3 regions of the Streptomyces sp. NPDC088261 genome follow, and region 2 is predicted to be linked to each of the others. Evidence: riboswitches for the same ligand, from Rfam matches in the RefSeq annotation. Region 2 holds a riboswitch; each other region holds the start of a gene.
What was found. A riboswitch is a leader RNA that binds a small molecule or an ion and turns the genes downstream of it on or off. The one in region 2 is predicted to bind S-adenosylmethionine.
Positions count from the first base shown of each region.

Region 1: linked by a shared signal. The riboswitch ahead of thrC (threonine synthase) and the one ahead of ACIODU_RS06810 (putative leader peptide) in region 2 are both predicted to bind S-adenosylmethionine.
Region 3: linked by a shared signal. The riboswitch ahead of ACIODU_RS27310 (aminotransferase class V-fold PLP-dependent enzyme) and the one ahead of ACIODU_RS06810 (putative leader peptide) in region 2 are both predicted to bind S-adenosylmethionine.

Region 1 covers NZ_JBIURL010000013.1:120,051-124,895, forward strand. Annotated here, with positions in the region: gene ACIODU_RS24120 (trehalose-6-phosphate synthase) at 1-297, opposite strand, end outside; gene ACIODU_RS24125 (hypothetical protein) at 360-509, opposite strand; gene ACIODU_RS24130 (glucosyl-3-phosphoglycerate synthase) at 548-1,537, opposite strand; SAM riboswitch class I at 1,704-1,831, shown strand; gene thrC (threonine synthase) at 1,847-3,142, shown strand; gene ACIODU_RS24140 (ubiquitin-like small modifier protein 1) at 3,191-3,469, shown strand; gene ACIODU_RS24145 (cold-shock protein) at 3,833-4,036, shown strand; gene groL (chaperonin GroEL) at 4,346-4,845, shown strand, end outside.
Region 2 covers NZ_JBIURL010000002.1:679,081-683,925, forward strand. Annotated here, with positions in the region: gene ACIODU_RS06805 (S8 family peptidase) at 217-1,428, opposite strand; SAM riboswitch class IV at 1,837-1,950, shown strand; gene ACIODU_RS06810 (putative leader peptide) at 2,054-2,143, shown strand; gene ACIODU_RS06815 (LLM class flavin-dependent oxidoreductase) at 2,349-3,554, shown strand; gene ACIODU_RS06820 (NtaA/DmoA family FMN-dependent monooxygenase) at 3,616-4,845, shown strand, end outside.
Region 3 covers NZ_JBIURL010000017.1:28,710-33,554, forward strand. Annotated here, with positions in the region: partial or broken gene ACIODU_RS27295 (hypothetical protein) at 1-58, opposite strand, end outside; gene ACIODU_RS27300 (rhomboid family intramembrane serine protease) at 240-917, shown strand; gene ACIODU_RS27305 (Lrp/AsnC ligand binding domain-containing protein) at 914-1,195, shown strand; gene ACIODU_RS27310 (aminotransferase class V-fold PLP-dependent enzyme) at 1,260-2,666, opposite strand; SAM riboswitch class IV at 2,708-2,825, opposite strand; gene trpD (anthranilate phosphoribosyltransferase) at 2,949-4,013, opposite strand; gene ACIODU_RS27320 (cytochrome bc complex cytochrome b subunit) at 4,255-4,845, opposite strand, start outside.

The DNA.
Region 1 (4,845 bases), on a different contig from region 2:
CACCCCGTTGTACGCGTCCGCGTAGACGTCGGGGGCGATGCCCAGCATCCGTACCCGCTGCCCGCCCGTGTCCTCCGGGTCCAGCCGGCCGCCGGTACGCCGTACCGCCTCGCGGTCGCCGTCGCCGAGCGCCGCGCACACCCACACCGCGTCCGTGTCGGGGCCGATGGCGGAGAGGCCGGAGACCAGCCCGCCGCCGCCGCGCCGGGCCTCCAGCGCTCCGTCGTCGCGGAGTGTGTACGAGACGGGGCCGCGGTTGGACGCGACGAGGACCTGGGCGGCCTGCTCGGAAACCATGTGCCGAAATCTAGCCCGTACGGGAAACGCTCAAACGTACGGAGAGCGACCGCGCGGGGGAATCAGTCGCCCCCGCGTCCCCGTACCGCCGCCAGCGCCACCACGCCCGCCCCCGTCAGCGCGACCGCCATCCCGCCCAGCAGCCACAGCCGCTCGGCCGTGACGCCGCCGTGTGCCGCCGCGAGGAACCACAAGCCCAGAGGAGTCTCCATAAGCCTGCAATATAGGTAAATAGGACTAGAAGGGTGCGTTACGCCGCGCGGCCGGCCGTGTACTCCGCGATCTCCCGCATCGGCGGCCGCTCCACCGTGTCCACGGCGTACGTACGCGGTTCAAAGCCGCTCTCGCCCCGCTCGAACTGCGTCAGCTCGGGCCGTACCAGCTGCGCGCCCGGATGGGCCCCGAGCTGCGCCCCCAGCTGCGCCCGCGGCATACGCAGCTGCGCCGTCCGGTAGATCGCCGCCGCCATCCGCCCCAGCGCCCGGTCGTCCTGGTGCCGGTGCAGCCGCGTGCCCACGTCCACCTGGCCCAGCGCGTCCAGCCCCACACAGTGCAGCGCGTCCACCAGCAGCCCCAGCTCCACCCCGTACCCGACCGGGAACGGCAACCGCTCCAGCAGGCTCCGCCGGGCCGCGTACTCCCCGCCGAGCGGCTGCACGAACCCCGCCAGGCGCGGCCAGTGCAGGTTCAGCAGCGGACGCGCCACCAGCTCCGTCACCCGCCCGCCCTGGCCCGCGGAGGCCCCCGGCGCCGTCAGCGGCCTGTCGTACATCGCCTTCACCAGCTGCACGTCAGGCTCCGTCAGCAGCGGCCCCACGATCCCCGTCACGAAGTCCGCCGAGAACTCGCGCAGATCCGCGTCCACGAAACACACCACGTCCCCGCCCGTCACCAGCAGCGACCGCCACAGCACCTCGCCCTTCCCGGGCAGCGCCGGCAGCCTCGGCAGGATGTCGTCCCGGCGCACCACCCGCGCGCCCGCTTCCTCCGCCACCTTCGCCGTCGCGTCGGACGAACCGGAATCAATCACCACCAGTTCATCCACCAGCGGCGCCTTCCCCATCAGCTCGCGCCGGATCACCGAGACGATCCCGCCGACCGTCTCCTCCTCGTCCAGCGCGGGCAGCACCACGCTGACGGTCGTGCCACGCGCGGCCTTCGCCGCCAGGAGCCGGTCGGGCGTACGGTCGGCCACGGACCAGGAACGCCTGGTCAGCCAGCGTTCCACCTCTTCCAGCACGGTCGGTTCTCCCTGAAAGTGATCCATCTCGCGGTACGGACCCCTCTCTCCACGGTCCGCTCCTTCGGTTACAGTCTTGAACAACGCGAATGACCACCGCATGTCGGGGGTCGTCCGCCGGACAAACGCTCGGATCGCGGGACCGACCCCGGATCCGATGCCATACCGCTCATCCAGAGGGGCAGAGGGAACGGCCCGTTGAAGCCCCGGCAACCCTCCCGCCGACCGCGAGGTCATGGTGGGGAAGGTGCCAATTCCGTCTTGCGGCGAAGTACGTCGTGAGGAAGATGAGGAAAGGGCCTCGCCTCCATGTCTGTGCAGACCGTCCCCACGCCCGGTGTCACCCCCGGTGCCGTCGACCTCGGACCCGCCGCCGCCCTCTCGTGCCGCGAATGCGGCGAGCGCTTCGACCTCGGCCCGATCTTCGCCTGCGCGTCCTGTTTCGGGCCGCTCGAAGTGGCGTACGACCTGCCGAGCGGCACCCCTGACGAGCTGAAGAAGCGCATCGCCGAGGGCCCCGACAACATCTGGCGCTACGCGCCGCTGCTGCCCGTCCCGGCCGACGTGGCGTCCAAGCCCAACATCAACCCCGGCTTCACCAAGCTCGTCAAGGCCGACAACCTCGCCCGTGAACTGGGTGTCACCGGCGGCCTGTACGTGAAGGACGACTCCGGCAACCCGACGCACTCCTTCAAGGACCGCGTCGTCGCCATCGCCGTCGAGGCCGCCCGTGCCTTCGGCTTCACGACGCTCTCCTGCTCCTCCACCGGCAACCTGGCCGGCGCCGTCGGCGCCGCCGCCGCCCGGGCCGGCTTCCGCTCCTGCGTGTTCATCCCGAGCGACCTGGAGCAGGGCAAGGTCGTCATGGCCGCGGTGTACGGCGGTGAACTCGTCGGCATCGAGGGCAACTACGACGACGTCAACCGCTTCTGCTCCGAACTGATCGGCGACCCGCTCGGCGAGGGCTGGGGCTTCGTGAACGTCAACCTCCGCCCGTACTACGGCGAGGGCTCCAAGACACTCGCGTACGAGATCTGCGAACAGCTCGGCTGGGAGCTGCCCGACCAGCTCGTCATCCCCATCGCCTCGGGATCGCAGCTCACGAAGATCGACAAGGGCCTCCAGGAACTCATCAGGCTGGGCCTCGTGGCGGACAAGCCGTACAAGATCTTCGGCGCCCAGGCCGAGGGCTGCTCCCCGGTCTCCACCGCCTTCAAGGCGGGCCACGACGTCGTACGGCCCCAGAAGCCGAACACCATCGCCAAGTCCCTGGCGATCGGCAACCCGGCCGACGGCCCGTACGTCCTCGACATCGCCCGCCGCACCGGCGGCGCGGTGGACGACGTGACCGACGAGCAGATCGTGGACGCGATCAAGCTGCTGGCCCGCACCGAGGGGATCTTCGCGGAGACCGCGGGCGGGGTGACCGTCGGCGTGACGAAGAAACTCATCGACGCCGGCCTGCTCGACCCGGCGCTGACGACGGTCGTGCTCAACACGGGCGACGGCCTCAAGACGCTGGACGCCGTGGCCCCGACCACCGGGCCCACCGCCACGATCCGCCCGAGCCTCGACGCGTTCCGCGCCGCCGGCCTGGCCCACTGAGCGCCGCGCCCCCGCGTCCCGCCCATCACTGAAGGAAGGCACCCCACCATGAGCGTCAAGGTCCGCATCCCCACCATCCTCCGTACGTACACCGGTGGCGAGGCCGAGGTTCCGGCGGAGGGCGAGACCCTCTCCGAGGTCATCCAGTCGCTGGAGGCCAGCCACCCCGGCATCGCCGCGCGCGTCCTGGACGACGAGGGCAAGCTGCGCCGCTTCGTCAACGTGTACGTGAACGACGACGACGTCCGGTTCGAGCAGGGCCTCCAGACGGCGACCCCCGCGGGCGCCGGCATCTCGATCATCCCGGCGGTCGCGGGCGGCTGCTGACGCCGGATCACGGGGACGCCCCGGCATACGCGCACGGCCCCCTCCGGCCTGGACGGCCCCCTCCGCACAGGAAGCGGAGGGGGCCATTCTTTATGGTTGAGCGCGGTAGAGTTGGGAACCCCCCCTCGCGGCCGGTGCCGAGCGCATACGAGAACGCGACAACCTGGGGTCGAACTCCCGGTGACTTTTGCGGGCACATGTGTGGTTTGCCCGGCCCGACTTGCCCCGGAACGCAGTCAATCCGTCGCTATGTGTGTTCGGTCGTGCCCAGATTTCTCGTCCGATTGACCTGTTGCAGAGGGCAGTTGGGCAGATACATTCAGCCGCGGTCGAAGCGTTCCGGCAGTAATAGGGGAGTAAGGCATGGCTCAGGGCACCGTCAAATGGTTCAACGCGGAGAAGGGCTACGGCTTCATCGCGGTCGACGGTGGTGCGGATGTTTTCGTCCACTACAGCGCGATCCAGATGGACGGCTACCGCACCCTTGAAGAAGGTCAGCGAGTCGAGTTCGAGATCTCGCAGGGCCAGAAGGGTCCGCAGGCGGACATGGTCAAGCTCGCCGTCTGATCCCGGCGCGATCGGCCACCGACGCACTCGCGCCGAGGGGCCCGTATCCCATACAGGGATACGGGCCCCTCGTGCGTGTACGGCACCCCCGCGCGAGGGGGCCGGGCCGGAGGAGGAGCTTGCACTCTCGGGGGTCGAGTGCTAATCATTGGCGTTAGCACTCTGCAAGTGAGAGTGACAACTTATGGACCGGGTCAGTGAGGCCCGGAGGGACCGGTGGAGCAAGGAACCGCCGGACTCTCAGGCCGTCCGTCGCGGGCGCGGGCGCGGTCCGGAGCAATCCACCCCAGTCCGGGAGGACCACTTCACATGGCCAAGATCATCGCGTTCGACGAGGAGGCACGGCGCGGTCTCGAGCGCGGGATGAACCAGCTCGCCGACGCCGTCAAGGTCACCCTTGGTCCCAAGGGTCGCAACGTCGTCCTCGAGAAGAAGTGGGGCGCCCCCACGATCACCAACGATGGTGTTTCCATCGCCAAGGAGATCGAGCTCGAGGACCCGTACGAGAAGATCGGCGCAGAGCTGGTCAAGGAAGTCGCCAAGAAGACGGACGACGTCGCCGGTGACGGTACGACCACCGCGACCGTCCTCGCCCAGGCACTCGTCCGCGAGGGCCTGCGCAACGTGGCGGCCGGCGCCAACCCGATGGCCCTCAAGCGCGGGATCGAGAAGGCCGTCGAGGCCGTCTCCGGTGCCCTGCTGGAGCAGGCCAAGGACGTGGAGACCAAGGAGCAGATCGCTTCGACGGCCTCCATCTCCGCCGCCGACACCCAGATCGGCGAGCTCATCGCCGAGGCGATGGACAAGGT
Region 2 (4,845 bases):
CTCGCGGTGTCTGGTGCGTGCGATCGCAAGGCGGAGGACCCACCCCGTACTGGACGTACGGGGTGGGTCCGACAACGCCGCGAGCGCGCGTGCCAGACGCCGCGAGCCAGACCCCACTTTGCGGACACGCCCTAGGGGTAGCGGCGCGGAAGTCCCGCCGCCCGGGGGCCGGGCGGCGGGACTCGCGGTGGTACGGGGACGTGTGGTGCGGGGACGTTACGGGACGAGCTTGAGGAGCTTGTTCGGCGAGCCGGTGCCTATGCCGGTCAGGACGTTGGACGTCGCGCCGTTCACCAGCGCGGCGGCCACGGTCGCCGGGGAGGCGCCGGGGTGGTTCGTCAGGTAGACCGCGGCGGCGCCCGCGACGTGCGGGGCGGCGAACGAGGTGCCGTCGCCGGTGTAGGTCGCGGTGTCGGAGCTGTTCCAGCCCGCCGTGATGGCCGAGCCGGGGGCGAAGAGGTCCACGGACGCGCCGTAGTTGGAGTACGAGGCCCTCGCGTCCGTCCTGGTGGTGGCGCCGACCGTGAGCGCGGTGGGCACGCGGGCGGGGGAGTAGTTGGCCGCCGGGGCACCGGCGTTGCCCGCCGCGATGGAGTACGTGACGCCGGAGGCGATCGAGTTCTTCACCGCGTTGTCGAGCGTGGTGCTGGCGCCGCCGCCGAGCGAGACGTTCGCGACGGAGGACGCCACGTGGTTGGCGGTGATCCAGTCCACGCCCGCGATGACGCCGGCCGTGGTGCCGGAGCCGTCGTTGCCGAGGACCCGGACCGCGACGATCTTCGCCTTCTTGGCGACGCCGTAGGTGGTGCCCGCGACGGTGGTGGCGACGTGCGTGCCGTGGCCGTAACCGTCCTGCGCGGTGGCGTCGTTGTCGACGAAGTCGTAGCCGTAGGAGGCGCGGCCCGCGATCTGCTGGTGGGTGATGCGCACCCCGGTGTCCAGGACGTAGACGGTCGTGTTGCCGCCCGCCGAGTCCGGGTAGGTGTACGTGCCGTTCAGCGGGAGGTTCGCCTGGTCGATGCGGTCCAGGCCCCAGGGGGCGTTGGTCTGGGTGGCCGTCGCGTACACCTTCTGGTCCTGCTCGACCGACTCGACGGCCGGGTCGGCGGCGAGCCGCGCGGCCTCGGTGCCGCTGAGGGAGGCCGCGTAGCCGTTGAGCGCGGAGGTGTACGTACGCGTCACCTTGCCGCCGTACCCGGCGATGAGCTGCTTGCCCTCGGTGGCCCTGGCCGAGAAGCCGGCCGTCTTCTTGAGCGTGACGATGTAGCTGCCGCTGACGGCGTCGGCGGAGCCGGCGTGCAGGACTCTGCCTTCGGCCGGGGCGGCCTGGGCCGGCAGGGCGGTGCCCGCTCCGAGGATCGCGGCCACGGTCGCCGCGGTGGCGATCGCGGTGGCGATACGCCGTTTGTTCGTACGCACTGCTGCCATGGGGGGTGTCCTTCGTGTCGGTGGCGCGGGGTGGTGCGCGCGCCTCAACCGGGGTACGGCGTACGGGAGTCGGACGCCGCCCAGTGACGATGCACCGGCCCGTTCCGGCGGGACAACCGTTTCCGGGAGATGTCATGGCCCCGACACGAGACGTTACGTACTGTCCGCACGCCGTCACAATCCGGCAATCCGGCGCAGCGTTTTGATGATCGTCCCGTTACAAATCCCCCGGGGCGCAGGGGGGTTGGCGGCGCCGGCCGGACGGAACGGCGGACACCGACCGGGACCGACCGCGCCCGCGCGCCGGTCACGCCCGGGCCGGTGCGGGCCCGGGGGCCGGTCCGTGGGCATCGAGGGTCATCGGGTGGGGATTGTGCCGGACACCGATGCGGAGTTACCGTTCACGCAGGTTATGAGTGTCAGCGACAAGCCCTGGTTGGCTGACCGGCAACCCTCCAGACGCGGCGGGGTGCTCCAGGTGACGACCCGGCGGCGCCGAAGACGGCAGCGCAAGCGCGAGAGCTCGGACCGGTACGAACGGTCGAGGCGGGAGGTGACGGCAGTGCGAGGACGGTACGGCACGCGCACGGCCTTCGCCGTCAGGAGCCACCCCCGCGCCGTCGGCATGTTCTCCCGGCGTCACATCGATCTCCAGCGTGTCGCCGGCGCCCTGTGTCCGGCGTACGTGAACGCCGCGCCGCGGCCCACCCCGTAGCGGCACCTTCTCCGCCGCACGGCCCCGACGTACAGCGCCCTCCGACGCACGTCCGCCGACCTCCGCCCGGGACAGACAGCCCCGGAGACGGAAGGCACCCGGCATGTCCAGGAGTTCCCCCGGTCCGGGTGAGCTCCGCGACCCCGTGACGTTCGGATCCACCTTTTCGAGTCCACGAGATTTCCGAGCGGGAAGCGATACCGCCATGCCTTCAGCACCCTCACCCCTCCATCTGGCCGTCGCCCTCGACGCCGCGGGCTGGCATCCCGCCGCCTGGCGCGAGCCGGGGGCCCGGCCCCGCGACCTGTTCACCGCGCGGTACTGGACCGACCTGGTGACCGAGGCCGAGCGGGGCCTGCTGGACTTCGTGACCATCGAGGACTCCCTGAGCCTCCAGTCGTCGTCCTCCGCCGGGCCCGACGGCCGTACCGATCAGGTACGGGGCCGGCTCGACGCGGTACTGGTCGCCGCCCGGGTCGCCCCGCTGACCCGGCACATCGGGCTGATCCCGACCGCCGTCGTCACGCACACCGAGCCGTTCCACGTCTCCAAGGCCATCGCCACCCTGGACCACGTCAGCGCCGGCCGGGCCGGCGTCCAGGTCAAGGTGTCCGGACGCGCCGACGAGGCCCCGCACTTCGGGCGCAGGCCGGCCGTCCGGCTGCGCGCCGACGAGCTGGACTCGCCCGCGGGCCTGGCCCTCCTCAAGGAGCTGTTCGACGAGGCGGGCGACTACGTCGAAGTGCTGCGCAGGCTGTGGGACAGCTGGGAGGACGACGCGGAGATCCGCGACGCCGCCACCGGCCGCTTCATCGACCGCGACAAGCTCCACTACATCGACTTCACGGGGGAGCGGTTCAGCGTCAAGGGCCCCTCCATCACCCCGCGCCCGCCGCAGGGACAGCCGGTCGTCGCCGCCCTCGCCCACCGTGCGGAACCGTTCCGCCTCGTCGCCACCTCGGCCGACGTCGGCTTCATCACGCCGCGCGACACCGGGGACATCCGGGCGATCCTCACCGAGATCCGCGCCGCGCAGGCGACCGCCGGCCGCGACCGTGAGACCGTCCACGTCTTCGGCGACCTGGTCGTCTTCCTCGACGACGACCCGGCGGCCGCCGCCGACCGCCGGGCGCGCCTGGAGGAGCGCGCGGGCGCCCCGTACACCAGTGACGCCCGGATCTTCACCGGTACGCCCGCCGAGCTGGCCGACCTGCTCCTCGAAGGCCAGGAGGCCGGCCTGACCGGGTTCCGCCTGCGGCCCGCCGTCCTGCCCCACGACCTGGAGCGGATCACCCGGGGCCTGGTGCCGGAACTCCAGCGGCGCGGTGCGTTCCGTACCGCCTACGAGGCGGCCACCCTGCGGGGCCTGCTCGGCCTGCCCCGCCCCGCGAACCGGTACGCCGCGCTCTGAGCGCGCCCCGGCCTCGCCCGCTCGGAAGAGAGCTCCGAAGACACGTAAGGACGCACCCCGCATGAGCAAGCCCGTCAAGCAGATCCACCTCGCCGCCCACTTCCCCGGCGTGAACAACAGCACGGTGTGGAGCGACCCCGCCGCCGGCAGCCAGATCGACTTCAGCTCCTTCGCGCACCTCGCCAGGACGGCGGAGCGCGCCAAGTTCGACTTTCTCTTCCTGGCCGAGGGGCTGCGGCTGCGCGAGCAGAACGGGGAGATTTACGACCTCGACGTCGTCGGCCGCCCCGACACCTTCACCGTCCTGACCGCCCTGGCCGCCGTCACCGACAAGCTCGGCCTCGCCGGGACGATCAACTCCACGTTCAACGAACCGTACGAAGTGGCCCGGCAGTTCGCCACACTCGACCACCTGTCCGCGGGCCGGGCCGCCTGGAACGTCGTCACCTCCTGGGACGAGTTCACCGGGCAGAACTTCCGGCGCGGCGGCTTCCTGGCCCAGGAGGACCGCTACCTGCGCGCCCGGCAGTTCCTCGCCGCGACCTGGGAGCTGTTCGACTCCTGGCGCGGGGACGAGATAGCCGCCGACCAGGACGCCGGGGTCTTCCTCACCGATCCGGCGCCCGGCCGGTTCGACCACCACGTCGACCAGTTCGGCATCAGCGGCCACTTCAACGTGCCCCGCAGCCCGCAGGGCCGTCCCGTCATCTTCCAGGCGGGCGACTCCGAGGAGGGCAGGGAGTTCGCGGCCTCGGGCGCGGACGCCATCTTCACCCGGCACGGCACCCTGGAGGACGGCCAGGCCTTCTACACCGACGTCAAGCGGCGCCTCGCCCGGTACGGCCGCGCCCACGACGACCTGAAGATCCTGCCCGGCGTCACCTTCGTGCTCGGGGACACCGACGCCGACGCCAGGGAGAAGGCGGACGTCATCCGCCACCAGCAGGTCAGCGGCCCCACCGCGATCAAACTGCTCGAACAGCTCTGGAACCGCGACCTCGGTTCGTACGACCCCGACGGGCCGCTGCCCACCGTCGACCCGCTCGTCGGCGAGAACACGGTCGCCCGCGGCCGGGCCTCCGTACGGATGCACCGCGATCCGCTGGCCACCGCCGCCCGGTGGCGCGCCCTCGCCGAGGAGAAGGACCTCTCGATCCGCGAGCTGATCATCGCGGTGACCGGGCGGCAGTCCTTCATCGGCTCCCCGGCGACCGTCGCGGACGCGCTCGACCACTTCGTCCAGTCGGACGCGAGCGACGGATTCATCCTCACCCCGCACCTGACCCCCGGC
Region 3 (4,845 bases), on a different contig from region 2:
TGCCGCAGAGCGTGCAGCGCCACCGGGTGGCGGCCGTCGGCCGGGGAACCGTCGTCATCGTGCCGTCCTTGAGTGTCGGGGTGGGGCCGGCGGTGCGCCGTCGAACGTGTGGAGGTCCGCCCGTAACCCTACGGCCTCCCGGGTACCCCAGGGTCCGGCGAGGCATTCCCGCCCGATGACTCCCGGTACGCCATGCTCTGTCCGTGATCAATTGGCGCACGGCGAACGACGGCCCCGTGGTGACGTACGGACTGATCGCGCTCTGCGCGCTGACGTTCCTGATCAGCCCCGCGTCGGGCTTCACCCACGCGTACGGGACGGGCGAGGCGCTCCTCGGGGCGCAGAGCGCGTACTTCGAACGCTGGGGCGTCATCCCCCACCAGCTGACGCACGACCCCACCCCGCGCGCCCTGCTGACCCCCCTCACCGCGCTCTTCGTCCACGGCAGCTGGCTGCACCTGCTCGGGAACATGCTCTTCCTCTACGTCTTCGGGGCGATGACGGAGGAGCGGATGGGACGAGTGCACTTCGCGCTGTTCTACCTGGGGGCCGGCTACGCCGCCCTGTTCGTGTACGCGATGGCCAACGCGGGCTCGGAGCAGACCCTGGTGGGGGCGTCGGGCGCGATCTCCGCGGTGCTGGGCGCGTTCCTGCGGCTCTTCCCCCGGGCCCGGGTCACCAGCCTCTTCCCGTTCCTCCTCTTCCTGCCGCTGCGCTTCCCCGCCTGGATCGTGCTGATCTTCTGGTTCGTCCTCCAGTGGGTGGCCGCCCGGAACGCCGGATCGGGGCCCGGGGTCGCCTACCTGGCCCATCTGGTGGGCTTCGCCGCGGGCTTCTGCTACGCCTGGGGGCGTTACCGGCGTAGCGATAGGGTGGAGGTCAAAGCCGTGGCCACCGAGGGAGAACGTCAGCCGTGATCACCGCGATCGTGCTCATCAAGACCAGCGTCGGCCGGATCCCCGAGATCGCCGAGTCGATCGCCGCGCTGGACAGCGTCAGCGAGGTCTTCTCGGTCACCGGTACGTACGACCTGATCGCCATGGTGCGCGTCGCCAGGCACGACGACCTGGCGGACATCATCCCCGGGGCGATCAGCAAGATCGACGGCGTCGAGGCGACGGACACCCACGTCGCGTTCCGTACGTACTCCCAGCACGACCTGGAGGCGGCCTTCGCGATCGGACTCGACGCGTAGACCGCCCCTCCTGAGGTGCCGGGCCCCTCCTGTAGGTGCCGGGGCGGGCCCGTCAGGCCGTACGTCAGACGGTCTCGCCGTCCCGGTCCGGGACGCAGCGGCCCTCCTCGGTGCGGTAGCTCCAGCGGGCGCCCTCGCGCACCAGTTCCTTCACCGCGCCGACGAACCGGTCCACGTGCTCGTCGGGCGTCCCCGCGCCGAAGCTCACCCGGATGGCGTTGAGCGAACGCTCGCCCGGCTCCGCCTCCGGGGCGCCGCACTCCCCCGGGTCCTGCGGGTCGCTGCCCAGCAGGGTCCGTACCAGCGGGTGGGCGCAGAACAGGCCGTCCCGTACGCCGATGCCGTACTCCGCGGAGAGCGCGGCGGCGAAGTGCGAGCTGTTCCAGCCCTCCACCACGAACGAGAGCACGCCGACGCGCGGGGCGTCGTCGCCGAACAGCGACAGCACCCGGACCTCGGGCACCGCGGCCAGTCCGTCCCGCACCCGGCGGACGAGCCGCTGCTCCCGGGCGACGAGCGTGTCGAACCCGGCCTCTTCGAGCGCCTTGCACGCCGAGGCGATGGCGTACACGCCGATGACGTTGGGCGAGCCCGCCTCGTGCCGGGCGGCCGTGGTGTGCCAGTCGACGTCCACCCCGCCGTCCGCGCGCCGGGCGACCTTGCGGCTGGCGCCGCCGCCCGCGAGGTACGGCTCCGCCTCCCGCAGCCAGTCGGCGCGGCCCGCGAGGACACCGGAGCCGAAGGGCGCGTAGAGCTTGTGCCCGGAGAAGGCGACCCAGTCGACGTCCAGTTCGGCGATGTCCACGGGGTGGTGCGGGGCGAGCTGCGCCGCGTCGAGGACGATCCGGGCGCCGTGTCGGTGGGCGGCGGCGGCCAGCTCCCGTACCGGCCAGATCTCCCCGGTCACGTTGGACGCGCCGGTGACGCAGACCAGGGCGGGGCCCTGCTCCCGCCCGGCGAGCGCCCGGTCGAGCGTGGCGACGGCCTCCTCGGGGGTACGGGGCGCGTTCAGGTACGTCACCCGGGCGTCGCGCCAGGGCAGCAGCGAGGCGTGGTGCTCCGTCTCGAACACGAAGACCTGGGTGCCGGCGGGGATCACGGCGGCCAGCAGGTTGAGCGAGTCGGTGGTCGAACGGGTGAAGACGACCTGGTCGGCGGGGCGGCAGCCGAGGAACTCCGCGACGGTGCGGCGGCTGTTCTCGAACAGGTCCGTCGACAGCTGGGAGAGGTAGCCGGCGCCGCGGTGCACGCTGCCGTAGTACGGCGCGTAGGCGGCGACGTCGTCCCACACCCGCTGGAGCGCGGGGGCGCTGGCCGCGTAGTCGAGGGCCGCGTAGGTGACCGCGCCCCCGGTGACGAGCGGGACGGTCACGTCGCGCCCGAGCACGGGCAGCGGCGCCGCACAGGCGGGGTCCTCGGTGGTGGTGCTGCTGGACTGCGACGCGGCGGCGTTCAGGTATGCGGACGTCACGGGACTGCTCCCTCGGGGACCTGGACCCCAGGAAAGCCAGGGGTCCGCGCTTGCCATAGACCTCGCTGCCTACGGCCTGGTCTTCACCCGGGGCACCCCGCCACGGACGGAGGGTTGCCGGACAGCGAGCCGGGGCCTAAATCGCTGTCACTCATGACCTTGTGCACGAGCTTGACACACCCGGGCAGCGGCCTCAAGTCCGCGTCCGGGATGTGGAACAGAGCAGGTGGGGGGAACGGAAGAGGCGGGGCGCGGCCGGTGGCCGTGCCCCGCCCGCTTCCGCTACCGGTGCGACGCCTCGACCCAGCGCGCCAGGGCCCGCCCCGCCGCCCCCGAGTCCACCGACTCCGCCGCGCGCGCGATGCCCGCCGCCAGCTGGAGTTCCAGCACGTCGTCCGTCGGGTCCAGCGCGACCAGCGCCGCCGCCGCGTTCAGGAGCACCGCGTCCCGTACGGGACCGGTCTCGCCGGCCAGCAGCCGCCGCGCCACATCCGCGTTGTACGACGCGTCCGCGCCCCGCAGCGCCTCGACGGGCACGATCGCCAGGCCCACGTCCCGCGGGTCGAACGGCACCTCGCCGACCTTCCCGTCGCGCACGACCCACACCCGTGACGTCGCGGTCGTGGTCAGCTCGTCGAGCCCGTCGTCGCCCCGGAAGACCAGCGCCGAACTGCCGCGCTCGGCCAGCACCCCCGCCACGATGGGCGCCATCCGCACGTCCGCCACGCCCACGGCCTGGGACCGTACCCGCGCCGGGTTGGTCAGCGGCCCGAGGATGTTGAAGGTGGTCTGCGCGCCCAACTCCCGCCGCGCCTTGGCCGCGTACCGCAGCGCGGGGTGGAACTTCACCGCGAAGCAGAAGGTGATCCCCGCCTCCTCCGCGACCTCCGCGACCCGCTGCGGGGTCAGTTCCAGGTTGACGCCGAGCTTCTCCAGGACGTCGGAGGCGCCGCTCGCGGACGACGCGGCGCGGTTGCCGTGCTTGACGACCTTCGCGCCGGTGCCCGCGACGACGATCGCCGCCATCGTGGAGATGTTGACCGTCTTGGCGAGGTCGCCGCCCGTGCCCACGATGTCGACCGTACGGCCCGGCACCTCGATGGTGTTGGCGTGGCCGTACATCGCGCGGACCAGGCCGGACACCTCCTCGACGGTCTCGCCCTTCGCCCGCAGCGCCACCGCGAAGCCGGCGATCTGCGCGTCGGTCGCCTCGCCGTCCATGATCTGGTTCATCGCCCAGGCGGTGTCGTCCGTGGACAGGTTCTCGCCGCGCAGCAGGGGGTTGAGGACGCCCGGCCAGGACCGGGCCGCCACGGTGTCGCCTCCGACGGGGGTAACAGCGCTCATGCTCGCTCCTGGGTGTCAGCACCACGGGCCCCGGCCTGCCGCCGGACCCACGGCCCAGCCTATCGGCGGACACCGCCCCGGCGGGCCCGGTGCCCGTACTGCGGACCATCCGGTCCCGGGGGTGCCGGGGGTGCCGGGACCGCGCCGGAGGACGTCCGCCAACGCCGCGGGCCCCGGCCGGTCTCCGGGGAGGAGACCGGGCCGGGGCCCGCGGTGGTGGCGACCCTGGGGGCCGGTGGGATCAGTGGTGGCCGTGGCCGCTCGTGATCTCCTTGTACTCCTCGGCGGTGGGCTTGGGGATCTGGGTGTTCTCCCCGTAGAAGCCCTTGCTGAGCTTCACCCGCGCCTTCTCGACCGGCGAGACCTTGCGCTCGACACCGTTCTCGTCGACCGTCGGGCCGAGTTCGGCCGGCTTGGGCTGGTCGTGCGCGGTGAGCTTGTACAGGTCGCCCTGGTCCAGCGGCGTGTGGACCTCGACGAACTCGCCGTGCGGCAGCCGCTTGATGAGCCCGGACTCGCGTCCGTGCAGCACCTTCTCCGCGTCCCGGCGCTGGAGGCCGAGGCAGAACCGCTTGGTGACGAGGAAGGTGAGGACCGGGACGACGAAGAACCCGACCCGGACGAACCAGGTGATCGTGTTGATCGACAGATGGAAGTGCGTGGCCCAGATGTCGTTCCCACCGCCGACCAGCAGCACGAAGTACCACGACAGCCAGGCGACACCGAAGGCCGTACGGGTCGGCGCGTTGCGCGGCCGGTCCGCGATGTGGTGCTCCCGGTCGTCCTTGGTGACCCACGCCTCGATGAACGGGTACACCGCGATCGCGACGAG